Regions from separate parts of the Stenotrophomonas sp. S4 genome, predicted to be linked through region 1. Evidence: predicted binding sites of a transcription regulator. Region 1 holds the regulator's gene; each other region holds the start of a gene.
What was found. The regulator FliA, encoded in region 1, starts transcription of late flagellar genes. The targets are predictions, from matches to a motif close to TAAAGTTTNNCNNNCNNNGGCCGATAA.

Region 1 (4,916 bases):
CGGTGCGTGCAGCACTTCCATCACGCGCGCCAGCGGCAGCGCATAGACGTCCTCGCCGGCCTGCACCAGCAGGGTCGGCAGGATCGCCAGGGTGAGCGGCACGCGGATCAGGAAGCGGCTGCCGCGGCCCAGCTCCGACTGGATCTGGATCTGGCCGCTCAGTTCGCGGATGCGCGACTGCACCACGTCCATGCCAACGCCGCGGCCGGAAATATCCGTGACCTGCTGCTTGGTCGAGAAGCCGGGCAGGAACACCAGGTGCAGGCACTCCTCGCTGCTCAGGCGGGCGGCGGCCTCCGGATCGATCAGGCCCTTCTCGCGTGCCTTCGCGCGCAGCTTTTCCGGGTCGATGCCGGCGCCATCGTCCTGCACCTCGATGCTGACGTAGTCACCTTCCTGTTGCGCCGACAACCGCACATGGCCCATCCGCGGCTTGCCCTGTGCTTCGCGCAGGTCGGGCATTTCCACGCCATGGTCGATGGCGTTGCGGACCAGGTGCACCAGCGGGTCGGCCAGCGCTTCGACCAGGTTGCGGTCGAGCTCGGTCTCGGCACCGATCAGCTCCAGGTCCACTTCCTTCTTCAGTGAGCGGGCGACGTCGCGGGCGACCTTGGGGAAGCGCGAGAACACCTTGCCCACCGGCTGCATGCGGGTACGCATCACCGCCGACTGCAGGCGCGCGGTGGCGATGTCCAGGGTGGACACGGCGCGGTCCAGTTCTTCGTCGCGCAGGCGCGCGCGCAGGGTCTTGAGCCGGTTGCGCGACAGCACCAGTTCGCCGATCAGATTGACGATCGCGTCCAGGCGCTTGGTGTCCACGCGCACGGTATGTTCGGCTTCGGCCAGCGGCTTGGCGGCCGGCTTGGCCGCCGGTGCCGGTGCGGCCGCCGGGCGCGGGGCGGCGATCGGTGCCGGTGCCGCCGTAGCCGCAGGCTTGGCGCCGGGTGCGGCGCCGCCATGCAGCTGGTCGAGCAGAGCTTCGAACTCGTCCTCGCTGATCAGCCCGTCGTCGGCCTTCTTTGCCGGCGCCACCGCGGTCGGTGCGTTGCCGCCGTGCAGCTGGTCGAGCAGGGCCTCGAACTCGTCGTCGGTGATCAGGTCGCTGCCACCCGCAGCGGGAGCTGCTGCGGCGGCGGGTGCAGCCACGGCACCGCCATGCACGTCGAACTGGGCGATCAGGTCCGGCGGTGCATAGCCCGGCTCGGTGCCGGAAGACACGGCATCCAGCATCGACTGCAGGTAGTCCAGCGATTGCTGGGCGGCATCGAAGTGATGGGCCTGCAGCACGGCCTGGCCGGCACGTGCAGCGCCCAGTGCTTCTTCAGCGGCGTGGCACAGCTCGACCATGGCGGTGACACCGAGGAAGCCGGCGCCGCCCTTGAGCGTGTGGTAGCCCCGGAACACCGCGTTGAGCTGTTCGGTGTCCTGCGGTGCCTGTTCCAGCGACACCAGCTGTTCGCCGAGGCGATCCAGGATTTCCTGTGCCTCGATGATGAAATCGGCAGTGATGTCGTCGGATACCGCGCTCATGCTTACAGCCCCAGATCCGACAACAGGTCGTCGGCGTCGTTCTGCGAGACCGCGTGGCGGTCCAGTCCTTTCAGTGCCGGCCCGGCCAGTTCCGGGTCGGTGCGATGCTGTTCCGGCGGCAGGCCGAGTGCGCCGAAGCCTTCGTGCACGCGGCGGACGATGCCGACCACGCGACGGATGATCTGCCCGGTCAGGTCCTGGTAGCTCTGGGTCAGGGCGATCTCGGTGAGGTTGTGGCGGATGCGCTCGAGCTGCGCGTCCTGGCCCGGCTGCAGGCCTTCGGCGCGCAGCTGTTCGGTCAGGCTGCGGCATTCCTCGGCCAGGTCCAGGGTGCGGTGGGTGGCCTGTTCGGTCATCGCCACCACGTGGTCCAGGCGTGCGCAGGCATCGTCCAGTTCGCCGGCTTCGCTGGGCACGGTCGGCAGTTCACCCAGGGCCTGCCCCAGCTCGCGGGCGAGCCGCGAAAGGCCGCTCATCATCGGCTGCGTGCGCAGCGCGACCAGTCCGTCGATGCGTTGCCGCCACGCGGCTTCGTCACCGGACTCCAGTGCGTCCAGGGCTTCCTGCAGGCGCAGGGCGAGGGCGTTCTTGTCGACCGTGGTATCCATCAGGCGCTGGCCGCCAGGCGTTCGAAGATCTTGCCGAGCTTTTCTTCAAGCGTCTGCGCGGTGAACGGCTTGATGATGTAACCATTCACGCCGTTCTGGGCCGCTTCAATGATCTGCTCGCGCTTGGCTTCGGCGGTGACCATCAGTACCGGCAGGGTCTTCAGCTTGGCATCGGCACGGATCGCCTTGAGCAGTTCGATGCCGGTCATCACCGGCATGTTCCAGTCGGTGACGACGAAATCGAACGGCTGGCTCTGCAGCAGCGACAGCGCGGCATGCCCGTCCTCGGCTTCGGCGGTGTTGGTGAAGCCCAGATCGCCCAGCAGGTTCTTGACGATTCGACGCATGGTCGAGAAGTCGTCGACGATCAGGATGCGCATGTTCTTGTTCAAAGCAGAGTTCCTTTGTTGTTCATTCCGGGCGGCCGGGGGCAGCCGCCTCGGGGATGTTCATTCTTCCAGGCCGGCGTCGACGGCCTCGAATATCTTCAGCCGGCCGCGCAGGCGCAGCACGGCCTGGCCGTGGATCTGGCAGACCCGCGATTCGCTCACGCCGAGCACCGCGCCGATCTCCTTCAGGTTCAGCTCCTGCTCGTAGTAGAGCGAGAGCACCAGTTGTTCGCGCTCGGGCAGGTGGCCGATGGCCTTGCCCAGCTCGCGGCCGAACTCGCCGCGCTCCAGCACCTGCTGCGGGGTCGGGCCACCCTGGGCGACGGTGTCCAGTTCGCCCTGGTCTTCGATGCGCGACTCCAGGCTCAGCACCTGGCCACGTGCGGCGTCTTCCATCAGCCGCAGGTATTCGGGCAGCGGCATCTCCATCGCGGCGGCCACTTCGGTGGCGCTGGCGGCACGGCCGGTGCTCTGTTCCAGGCGGCGGATGGTGGCGGCGGCATCGCGGGCACGGCGGTGCACCGAGCGCGGCACCCAGTCGCCACGGCGGATCTCGTCGATCATCGAGCCGCGGATGCGGATCGAGGCATAGGTCTCGAACGACGCGCCCTGGTCGGCGTCATAGCTGCGCGAGGCTTCGATCAGGCCCATCATGCCGGCTTGGATCAGATCATCGACTTCGACGCTGGCCGGCAGGCGCGCGGCCAGGTGGTGGGCGATGCGCCGCACCAGGTCCGAGTGCTGGGCGATGACCTCGTTGGCCGCCGAGCGCTGGACTTCCTTGTACTGGGCTGCGCCTTTCATGCGGCCACCCCGCGCTGCTTGAGAATGCGTTCGAGGAAGAACTCGACACCGCCACGCGGTTCGGTCGGTGCCTGCCAGCGTGCGGTGCGGCGCGCGATCTCGGTGATCGCCAGCGCCGAAGGACTGGACGGATAGGCCTTCACCACCGGCTGCTGGCGCTGCACCGACAGGCGCAGCCAGTCATCCTGCGGTACGCAGCCGAGGTAGTTCAGCGAGACATCGGCGAGGAACTTCTCGCAGACGCGGGTCAGCTTCTCGTACAGCACGCGGCCCTCGTTCGGGTCGCGCACCATGTTGGCCACCACCTGGATGCGGTCCACGCCGCGCTCGCGCGACAGTACCTTGATCAGTGCGTAGGCGTCGGTGATCGAAGCCGGCTCATCGCAGACCACCACCACGGTGTCCTGCGCGGCCTGGCAGAAGGTCAGCACGCCGTCGGTGATGCCGGCGGCGGTATCGACCACCATGATGTCCAGCTCGCGTTCCAGTTCGGAGAACACGTTGACCAGGCCGACATGCTCGGCCGGGGCCAGCTCGGCCATGTGCCGGCGGCCGGATGCGGCCGGGACCACCAGCACGCCGTTCGGGCCTTCGACGATGACGTCGTCCAGCGAGCAGCGGCCAGCAACCAGGTCGGCCAGCGTAAAGGTGGGGTTCAGCCCCAGGATCACGTCGATGTTGGCCAGGCCGAGGTCGGCGTCCAGCAGCAGCGTGCGCTTGCCCATGCCGGCCAGCGCCACGGCCAGGTTGGCGGACACATTCGTCTTGCCCACGCCGCCCTTGCCGCCGGTCACGGCAATGGTGCGCACAGGGCCGAGCGGCTCGCTGCGGGTGGCCGACAGCGGGAAGGTCTTGGTCAGCTTGGCGTACTCACGCGACGGCATGGTTCAACTCCGGGTTGCAGGGCATATCGGCCGCTCGGCGCAAATCTTCAAGGCGAAGTACAAGATTGGCCGCACTGGCCCGGTGCAGGTCCTCCGGGACGTCCTGGCCATCGGTCACCCAGGTGATCGGCAGGGCGTGGTCCACGGCCACCGACAGGGCGTTGCCGAAGCGGCCGGTCTCGTCCAGCTTGCTCAGCACCAGGCCCTGCAGGTTGGCCGCACCGAAGCGGCGCACCACCTCGTCCATGTCGCCGAAGCTGGTGTTGGCCGGCAGCACCAGCAGGGTGCGCACCTGGCGCGCGGCCCGCAGCCACTGCAGCTGGGCGGCCAGCGCACGGTCGCGCGGGCCTAGTCCGGCGGTGTCGATCAGCACCAGCTTGTAGTCCTTCAGGCGTTCCAGCAGCTGGTCCAGGTCGGTGCCGCTGTTGGCCTCGTGCACGGCGATGCCGAGCTGGCGGCCGTAGCCATACAGCTGCTCACGGGCGCCGATGCGGGTGGTGTCGGTGGTGACCAGGGCGACGTCGCGCGGCGCGTGCTTCTCGGCGAAGCGCGAGGCCAGCTTGGCGATGGTGGTGGTCTTGCCGGCGCCGGTCGGGCCGACCAGGGCGATCACACCACCTTCTTCCAGCGGGTCGACCGGGGCGATCGGCAGCTTGCGCGAGATCAGCCCCAGCATCAGGCCGCGGCCGCGGTGGGCCTCG
Region 2 (4,916 bases), 900 kb from region 1:
CTGGATCTGGCGACCGGCCGCACCACCGGCAACAGCACCTGCCACGGTAGCGAGCTTCTTGCCATTGCCGCCGCCCACCTGGTTGCCCAGCAGGCCACCGATCACCGCGCCGGTGGCAGTACCGGCAATGCGGTTGGGATCGCGCGAGTTGCGCTGCACTTCCACGTTCTTGCAGACCACGCGGCTGCCATCGTTGAATCGGCGTCCTTCATCGCGCGGCCCGTAGGTCTGTGCACCGGCTACCGACGAAGCCGCCAGCAGGGTGCCCAGCACAAGCAGTCGGGTCGAGGTCTTCATGGCCATCTCCTGAGTTCCGGTATGGCGCAAGTGTCCTCCCGCGGTTGGCAACCGGAAGTGAAATGCGCGTGTCCGCCACCTCATCGGCCATCGCGCGTTCAGGAAGAAAATCCGCGCCCATCACGATCAGCCATCGTGATGGGCGCCGTCTCCCTACCGGCGTGCTGCCTTGCTAGAACTCTTCCCAGCCACCGGCGTTGGCCGCCAGTGTCGGTTCGATGCGGGGTGAAAGCGCAGCGGGCCGACGCACTGGAGTGACCGTCGCAGCTACCGCTGCCAATGCAGGGCGTGCCACCGCCGCCGCCGTCGCCGCACCCGTGCGGAACACCGAAACCGCCTCGGCCAGCAGGTTGGCCTGCTCTTCCATCGAGCGTGCCGCTGCACTGGCCTCTTCCACCAGTGCCGCATTCTGCTGCGTGGTCTCGTCCATCTGCACCACCGCCTGGTTCACCTGTTCGATGCCCGAGCTCTGCTCCTGCGAGGCGGCGGAGATATCGGCCATGATGTCGGTCACGCGCTGCACCGACGCCACGATCTCGCCCATCGTGGTGCCAGCCTGGCGAACCAGCGCCGATCCATCGGCGACCTTGCCGACCGAATCCTCGATCAGGCCCTTGATCTCCTTGGCCGCACCGGCCGAGCGCTGGGCCAACGTGCGCACCTCACTGGCCACCACCGCAAAGCCCCTGCCCTGCTCGCCGGCGCGCGCAGCTTCCACCGCCGCGTTCAACGCCAGGATGTTGGTCTGGAAGGCGATACCGTCGATGACCGAGATGATCTCGGCGATCTTCTTCGACGAGGCTTCGATGGCCGACATCGTGGTGACCACCTGTCCGACCACCTCGCCGCCCTGCGAGGCGACACCGTGCGCGCCGATGGCAAGCTGGTTGGCCTGGCGGGCATGCTCGGCGTTCTGCTTCACGGTAGAGGTCAGCTCCTCCATCGACGCAGCCGTCTCTTCCAGGTTCGCCGCCTGCTGCTCGGTGCGCCGCGACAGATCGGTGTTGCCCGAGGCGATCTCGCCTGCCGCCAGGTTGATGCTGGACGCGCTGGACTGGATGCGGCCGACAATCTGCTTGAGCTGGTCGACGGTGGCATTGCAGTCATCACGCATGCGGGCGAACACGCCATGGAAGTCGCCCTGCATGCGCACGGTCAGGTCTCCGCGCGAGATCGCCTGCAGCAGGGTCGACACCTGCACCAGGTTCTCGTCGGTGGTCTGCATCAGGCGATTGAGCCCGGTCACCATGTCGCGGAAATCATAGGCGAAGCGATCTTCATCGCCGCGCAGGCTGAAATCGCCCGCCGCCGCTGCCGTCGCCAGCCGGCGGATCTCGCTGTTGATCGCCGACAGGCTGGTCTTGGTCTCGTCCATGGCCTGGGTGATCGCCGCCTTCTCGCCCGGCAGCGGATCCATGTCCACCGACAGGTCGCCACGGGCGTAGTGCTTCATCACCTCGATCAACCGGTTCTGCACCTGCACGTGCGAGCCGACCAGCGCATTGGTCTCATGCACCATGCGCCCGTAGTCGCCGGGAAAGGCACTCTCGTCCATGCGGTAGCTGAGGCTGCCCGCATCGTGCTGGCGCGCCAGCTCACCCTGCGCCGCCATCACCGACTGCAGCTGCGCCTGCATGCGCTGCATCGACCGGAGCAACTGGCTTACCTCATCATTGCCGGAGGCGTCGATGCTGCTGTCCAGCCGCCCGTTGGCGATGCCATCGGCCAGCTTCACCGCCCCTTCCAGCGGACGGGTCAGGCTGCGGGTGATGGCCCACGCGGCCAGTGCGCCGAGAATCAGGCTGAGCACACCGAAGGCGATGGACAGGGTTCCCGTCCACGCTTCCGTGGCGCGGTATTCCTCTCGGCTGCGCGCGGTCAGCGCTTCCTGATGCCGCAGCAATGTCGAGATGGCCTCGTTCCATGCGGTTGCCAGCCCATGCTCGGCGAGCAGTTCCTTGGCCGCGCCGTCGAAATCACCCGCCTTCATGCGCTCGTGAAGATGCTGGGTGGAGGCATCGGTCGCCTTGCGTGCCGCGTCGATCTTCGCAACCAGGGCATCGCCGGTGGCGTCGCGTGGAATCCTGATGTATTTGGCCCAGATACCGTCGTAGGTCCGCGACAGCTCCTGCGCCTTCTGATAATCCTTGTCGAAATCCTCGCCACGCTTGATCACCATCAGCCGGCGGTGCATCAACACTGCGTTGTTGGTATCCAGCATGTCGTTCAACAGCCGCATCTTCACCATGTTGACGTCCACCACTTTCTCGAACTGGGCGGACTTCAGGTGATTCCCGTACAGCACCAGGCCGACGATGGCCACGATGAACAGCAGCAGCAGTCCAAACCCGGCACCCAGCCGGGATCCCACTCGGAGGTTGCGTAAGGCGAGCATCTCAATTCCCTTGATCATGGCCGTACGATCGATGGCGGCGCAGGCAGGGGAAACTTTATGGGTCGATATTATTATATCGATCCAAAACTCTGGAACTGTGCAGACAGATGTGAAATCAGACGACCCATGAAGGCGTTATATCCATAAGGTATATCGCCACGGGTAGCGCGAATGGGATCAGGCCGGGGACTGCCCCCCCGCTATCCGGCATTACGGTGCAGCAGGCCCCGGGAAGACCAGATCCTTTCCGAGCCTTGCCGCATAGACGCTCTCGAACTGGAACGAGAGCACAAATCGAAACCCACACGTCGCGGCGTAGCGCTTTGTGAAGCGGCAGATTTCCTCCCAGGTGCTTTCAAACCCGCTCGCGCGGAAATGAAACGAGCCGAGCAGGCCCACCTGCCACTCGGCTTCAATCCCTTCCGCTACGAGCGCCTCCGGCGGGTCGACGATGCCGAACCCGAAGCCGGTGTTGGACACTGGAAGATATCCATGCAAACCGTCAGCACCGTCGGAGTGCTCGGCCTGGATTGAATCCAGGGCGTGCAGTACGGCGCCCAGGTCGGCACCGGCTTCGACTTCCAGAAACAGCGAAATGCTCATTATCGAACCATCATTCTGAAGCCAACAGCTTCATGACTCGGCATGGCCGCTTTCGTCTTCGGCTTCATTTCTGTCCTGAAGAATTCCTGATTCATACGGACTGCCCCTGCCCACCTCACCCATGGGAGCTCGCAATAATCCGGCTACCGCTTCAGATCAGTGTAGGTAGCACCCATATCCTTTATGCCCTCCTCGCTGTTCCCCATGGACGCTCTCACCGCGTCCAACCAGTCCTCCCACGCACCTGGATCCGTGGGGCTTCGATCCTCCTTAAGACTCCAGCCAAGTGAACCCAGCAGCCCCCCGATCTCATCGCTGGGGCCGCGGGAATAGTCGATCTGGAGGAAGTAGAACATCGCCATGTAGGCTTCCTCGATCGTCAAGAGCTGTTCTTTCACCAATAATCTCCCTGCATGCCCCATTTCCAGAGCGACTCTCGCCGGATGTCAGCGATCACAATCCAATGAGGGTATGCCGGTTGAAGAACCGCATCTTCCCCTCGATCGTGAAGTCCGTGCGCCTGATTTCACCCAGCATCATCTCGCGTTGGGCGTCGTTCAACGTACACGGCTCCAGGACATTGGCCTCCAGCACTTGACCTGGTGGCGCCAAACGCAACTCGACAATGCAGGCATTGCCCTCGGTTGGAACGCCCGCTGGCCACGCCGTCATTGCGATTGCACGCATTTGCTCCTGGTACGCCCCCCGCTCTGCTTCCTCTATCTGCGGGTCCGGCAGATCCGGCGGGTTCGCCGCCACGTACACAGCAGACTGCGTGGGCGTTGGCTCTGATAGCGAACGGACGATCAGATTGATCAGGGTGTTCTGTGAGGCCGTTACCGCCAAGGCGATCACCAGAGCTGTGTAGCTGACACCGCCAGCCTTCTGCAGTTCAAGGTGCCGCCGATGTGCCCCGCGATGCTCGGCATCAACCTTGCGGACAATCCTTCGACAGTGCGCCAGGTACAGCGGATTCGCCAGGATTCCAGCAAGCACGCGAAACACCACGAAAGAAAGCAAAGACAACCACGGCAGCCCCATCAGTACGAAGGCGGTCATCATCAACGGCGAAAGGATGAACCAGATCGCTCCCCACGCATGCATGCGCCGGAAGAAGAACCAGAGTGACGAGAACAGGAATGCCGGCCAGTTCCATCGCCTTGGCGCCCTTCCGGCAGCGTCGTCCAGGCTCCAGAAACGGCAATAAGTAGAGAACCGGTCCCTAACCAAAATCTCCAGTGCACTCTTTTCACTTGGCTCGTCAGCGGCCGAGTCTGCGTCTCGCTCCACACCAATTTCAGCGCGACTAAAAGCGGGCTCGATCTTCATTCGTTCTGATTCTTCATTCAAAAAACGCTGATACTTATTCAAAGGGTTGACTATTCTGGCGGGGCAACCGGGTAGCCGATCAATTGCCTGGCCCTGCATCGACTACCCGTTTCACACACTCCCACAAAAGCCGCATTCAGCGCATCAAATGAAGCAGATCATCGCCCGAACCGATGGCGATCTTTGGAATATGATTTCGAACACGCTCGGGGAGGTCGTCTTCGCGAATCGCAAGCTCCGGCTTGGCGATAAGGCGATAACCATCCCCACTTACGTCATGGCTAAAAATCCC
Region 3 (4,916 bases), 870 kb from region 1:
ATTCGATCAACTGCGAATGGGCTTCACCGGCGCCGAAGCGATGGCGTTCTCCCCACTGGCGCAGCGCGACCAGCAGCGGGAACAGTTCCTGGCCGGCGTGGGTGAGCACGTATTCCTGGTAGGCCGAGCCATCGGAGGCCGGTTGCAGTTGCAGGATGCCGGCCTCGACCAGCCTGCGCAGGCGATCACTGAGGATGTTGCGCGCCGCGCCGACGCTGCGCTGGAAGTCGCCAAAGCGGGTGATGCCATCGAAGGCATCGCGGATGACCAGCAACGCCCAGCGGTCGCCGAGCAGGTCGGCGCTGCGGGCGACGGGGCAGGGACTGTTGGCGTGCATGCTGGGGCCTCCGGATGTGGTTGCAGTTTAAAACCAATGGCGATAGCCTGCATCAAGTTTCAAATTGCAACCACATCATGAATGCCCCATTGATTTCCCGCCCATTGCTGGTCCTGCTCGCGGTCGCTGCCGGCGCCAGCGTTGCCAACGTCTACTACGCGCAACCGCTGCTGGAGCGGCTGGCGCAGGCCTTCGCACTGGACCGTGCCGTGGCGGGCGCAGTGCTGGCGGCAACCCAGGCCGGCAGCGTGCTGGCATTGCTCGGCCTGCTGCCGTTGGCTGATCGCGGTGACCGGCGACGTCTGCTGCGGCTGCAGTTGATGGCGCTGGTGCTGGGCCTGCTGTGGCTGGCGGCTGCCCGGACTGCGGCATGGCTGTTGTCGGGCATGCTGCTGGCCGGCCTGCTGGGCACCGCGCTGACCCAGGGGCTGATCGCCTATACCGCCTCGCTGGCGCCGCCGGAGCAGCGCGGCCGCGTGGTGGGCGTGGTGCAGGGCGGTGTGTTCATCGGCCTGTTGCTGGCGCGCGTGGTATCGGGCGCGGTCGCGGCCACCATCGGCTGGCGGGCGGTCTATCTGCTGTCGGCAGCGATGATGGCGGCCTTGGCCGTGCTGTTGTGGCGGCGCCTGCCGGCGGTGCCGGTACCGGCGGTACCGCCGCGCTGGTCCGCACTGCTGGGTTCGATGCTGGGCATGCTGCGCCGGGACCGCAGTCTGCGCGAGCGTGGGCCGCTGGCGTTGCTGCTGTTTGCTGGCCTCAACGTGTTCTGGGCGGCGGTGCCGATGCCCTTGTCGGCGCCTCCGCTGCAGTGGTCCACCGCGGCCATCGGTGCGCTCGGCCTGGCCGGCGTAGTGGGCGCATTGATGGCGGCGCGGGTTGGGCACTGGATGGACCGCGGTTTCGCCGATCGGGTCAGTCTTGGCGCGTTGCTGCTGATGCTGGCCGCGTGGTGGCCGCTGCTGGGCCTGCCGCAGTCGCTGTCGTTGCTGCTGTTGGGCGTGATCGCGCTCGACCTCGGTGGGCAGGCACTGCACGTATCGAACCAGGCGCTGCTGCTGCGTGCACCGGCAGAACAGCATGGGCGCCTGGTGGCGCTGTACATGCTGTTCTATGCGGTGGGCAGTGGTGCCGGTGCGGCTGCCGGGCCCTGGATGCAGGCCCGGCATGGCTGGCCTGCCGTGTGCCTGCTGGGTGCAGGCATCGCGTTGCTGGCATTGCTGTGGTGGGCCGCGTGGCGGGTGGTGGCGATGAAAGCAGCGGCTGGCTCCCGTATCGGTAGTGCCGGCTGTCGGTAGAGGCGACTGTTGGTCGACTGCACTTCCCGCGGATCGCGAAAAGCCCGCGCTGCGCGCGATAGTCGACTGGCAGTCGACTCTACCCCTCGGTTACCGTCCGCGCTGGATTACCGTTGCAGCGCGCGCCGTCCCGGGGCTTCCTGCAGGTCCGCACTGGCCACCACCACGCGGTTGCGGCCACTGCGCTTGGCCTCGTACATCGCTGCGTCGGCACGTGCCATCAGCCGTTCGTAGTCCGGGTGGCCGTCATGGCCGGCCACACCGATGCTGGCGGTCAGTGACAGTACCTGGCCATTGGCCAGTGCCACCGGCGAGTGTGCGATCTGCCGGCGCAGGCTCTCAGCGATCACCGAGGCCTGCGACTCGCTGGCCGCGACCAGCACCACCACGAATTCCTCGCCGCCATAGCGGAACAGGTAGTCGCTGCCGCGCGTGAGCTGGCCGAGCAGGCCGGCGACGTGCTGCAACGCGCGGTCGCCGGCATCGTGGCCGTGGCCGTCGTTGATCGCCTTGAAGTGATCCAGGTCGAGCAGCAGCAGCGAGAACGGCGTGCGGTTGCGCGTGGCCAGTTCGATCTCCCGGCGCAGCACGGTAGGCAGGAAGCGGCGGTTGAGCAGGTTGGTCAGGGCATCGCTGCCGGCATCCAGTTCACCGATGCGCTCGAACAGCAGCGTCATCAGCGTGCGGATGGCGGCCAGGTCCTCGCGGATGGCCGGCAGCACCGCCAGTCGCTGTGGTGGAGCATCGTGGCTTGCCCGCTGCAGGTTGCTGTCGATGCGGGCCATCAGCTGGCCGACCTGCTGGGTCTCGCTGCTCTCGCCGAAGCTGGGGATGCCCTTGTGGGTGAACCACAGGCCGAACTCCGATGTGGCCAGGCTGGCGCTGTCGCTGGCCTGCACATGACCGGCCAACGCGTAGAGCAGGGCGTTCTCCCAGTCCAGCAGCAGTGCGCGCTGGCGCTCGCGTTCGGTGCCGACGTTCTGCACCAGCGAGAACAGCCGGTACGCAGCATCGGCACGGGTCGAGCGCTCGCGGGCGTGGGTGTAGGCCAGGGTCATGCCTTCCATGGCGATGTCCATGATCGCGCTGAGGCAGTCGATGGCGGCGAACGCGGTGGCGCTGTCGGGCGCATCATCGCGCAGGCGCACGAACAGCTCGTGCTTGAGCACGCGTGCGCCACGGGTCACCAGATCGACCGGAATGCCGACCCGGGCATGCACATCGCCGATCACCCGCTGCGAGGCGACGGTGGCGGCAATGCCGTCGGCATCGGTGGTCAGCAGCTGCACCAGCCAGCGCTGCATGGCTGGCTGCAGGCGCTGCTTGACCTGATCGTGGGACAGGAAGCGGCGTGCACGTCCGTCCTGCAGCAGTACTTCGTAGAAGCGTTGGGCCAGCGCCGGCGGGGCATCGGCGGCGGCGGCGTGCAGCAGCGCGGTGGCGGCAGGGCCGGCCTGTTGCAGGCAGTGTTGCCAGGCCTCGGCCAGCGGCTGGCTGGCATCGTCCAATTGGGGTGGTTCCACGTCGATCTCTGACTGCGTACGGCAAACCACGGGTATCGGCCGCGGCGGCATACGGTTGATGGCGGGTTAGCCGGTCAGTTTACGCGCGGTGCAGGGTTGCACAGTGCGCAAAGCACATCGGCGTCGCTGCGGCAATGAGTGAACGCATTTGAGAATCACTCGCATTGATGGGAGAATGCGCGCACGGATCGGACCGCAGGCGACTGCAGGACTGTTCCGCCTCCCCCTCGTCGTTGCCTCAAGCCCTTTGCCAGAGGCCCCGTTGCCCTGCCAGAAGGTCCAGATCATGTCTCCTGCCGTTGTCCTTTCGCCGCGCCCGCTGGCGCTCGCTGTTGCCGCCCTGCTGGCGGGTAGCGCCCTGACCGCCCAGGCTGAAACCGACGCCACCGATATCGACACGGTGCATGTCACCGCCTCGCAGATCGCCCGCCAGGCGTTGGGCACTTCGACCATCACCGCCGAGGACATCGCCAAGCGCCCGCCGGCCAACGACATCGCCGAACTGCTGCGCACCATGCCGGGCGTCAACCTCACCGGCAACAGCGCCTCGGGCCAGTACGGCAACAACCGCCAGATCGACCTGCGCGGCATGGGCCCGGAGAACACGCTGATCCTGGTCGATGGCAAGCGCATCGGTGCGCGTGACGCCGTGCGCATGGGCCGCAGCGGTGAGCGCAATACGCGCGGCGATACCAACTGGGTGCCGGCGGAAATGATCGAACGCATCGAGGTGCTGCGCGGCCCGGCGGCGGCGCGCTATGGCTCCGGTGCATCCGGCGGCGTGGTCAACATCATCACCAAGCGCCCGACCGGCGACCTGACCGGCGCGGTCGATCTGTACGGACTGGTGCCCGAACACAGCGCCGAAGGCGGCAGCGAGCGCGTCGGCCTGCAGCTCAGTGGGCCGATGACCGACACCCTGTCGTTCCGCCTGTACGGCAACCTCAACAAGACCGACGCGGACTCGCTGGACCTCAACCGCCAGTACGCGACCAACCCGAACGCGGTGCCGCCGGCTGGCCGCGAGGGCGTCAAGAACCGCGACGTCAACGCGTTGCTGCGCTGGGACATCACCGCCGACCAGGTGGTGGAGTTCGAAGCCGGCACCAGCCGCCAGGGCAACATCTACGCCGGTGACCGCGCCGTCAGCACCACCGGCACCTCGACCGGCATCGACCTGGCCGCCCTGGCCGAGGGCAAGGCGGAAACCAACCGCATGTACCGCAATACCGGCGCGATCACCCATCGCGGACGCTGGGGCGATGTGACATCGCGGGTGACGGCCGCAGTGGAAGCGGTGAACAACTCGCGCATCAATGAAGGCCTGGCCGGTGGCCCGGAAGGCAGCTTCAACGGCACCGACTGGTCGACCTCGCGCCTGCGCAACTACCAGCTGGATGGCGAAGTGAGCTTCCCGACCACGCTGGGTGGCGCCGAGAACATCTGGACGTTGGGCTTTGAATACCTGGACAGCCGCCTGACCGACCCGTATTCGATGAGCCAGTCCAGCAGCAGCGGCGGCGGCTTCCCGGGGCTGTCGGCCGACCGTGCGCGCGGCAAGGCCGATGCGCAGACCACCGCCGTATTCGTGGAAGACAACATCTACCTGGGTGAGCGCTGGATCGTTACCCCGGGGCTGCGCTTCGACCACCACAGCCAGTTCGGCAACAACACCAGCCCCAGCCTCAATGCGCAGTTCCGCATCAACAGCGACTGGGTGGTGAAGGGCGGCATCGCGCGTGCGTTCAAGGCGCCGAACCT

Region 2: ACUZUJ_RS06165 (methyl-accepting chemotaxis protein) is a predicted target of FliA. The motif match lies at 2,724-2,750, and genes of this name have one in related genera.
Region 3: ACUZUJ_RS06285 (GGDEF domain-containing protein) is a predicted target of FliA. The motif match lies at 3,188-3,214, and genes of this name have one in related genera.

What each region holds. Positions count from the first base shown of each region.
Region 1 is NZ_CM196188.1:2,240,062-2,244,977, forward strand. Features, by position in the region: gene ACUZUJ_RS10460 (chemotaxis protein CheA) at 1-1,530, opposite strand, end outside; gene ACUZUJ_RS10465 (protein phosphatase CheZ) at 1,533-2,138, opposite strand; gene cheY (chemotaxis response regulator CheY) at 2,138-2,530, opposite strand; gene ACUZUJ_RS10475 (RNA polymerase sigma factor FliA) at 2,588-3,331, opposite strand; gene ACUZUJ_RS10480 (MinD/ParA family ATP-binding protein) at 3,328-4,215, opposite strand; gene flhF (flagellar biosynthesis GTPase FlhF) at 4,202-4,916, opposite strand, start outside.
Region 2 is NZ_CM196188.1:1,342,568-1,347,483, reverse strand. Features, by position in the region: gene ACUZUJ_RS06170 (glycine zipper 2TM domain-containing protein) at 1-303, opposite strand, end outside; gene ACUZUJ_RS06165 (methyl-accepting chemotaxis protein) at 470-2,692, opposite strand; gene ACUZUJ_RS06160 (hypothetical protein) at 2,903-3,295, opposite strand; gene ACUZUJ_RS06155 (hypothetical protein) at 3,439-3,693, opposite strand; gene ACUZUJ_RS06150 (DUF2628 domain-containing protein) at 3,749-4,624, opposite strand; gene ACUZUJ_RS06145 (hypothetical protein) at 4,761-4,916, opposite strand, start outside.
Region 3 is NZ_CM196188.1:1,366,409-1,371,324, forward strand. Features, by position in the region: gene ACUZUJ_RS06275 (winged helix-turn-helix transcriptional regulator) at 1-337, opposite strand, end outside; gene ACUZUJ_RS06280 (MFS transporter) at 415-1,632, shown strand; gene ACUZUJ_RS06285 (GGDEF domain-containing protein) at 1,740-3,155, opposite strand; gene ACUZUJ_RS06290 (TonB-dependent siderophore receptor) at 3,442-4,916, shown strand, end outside.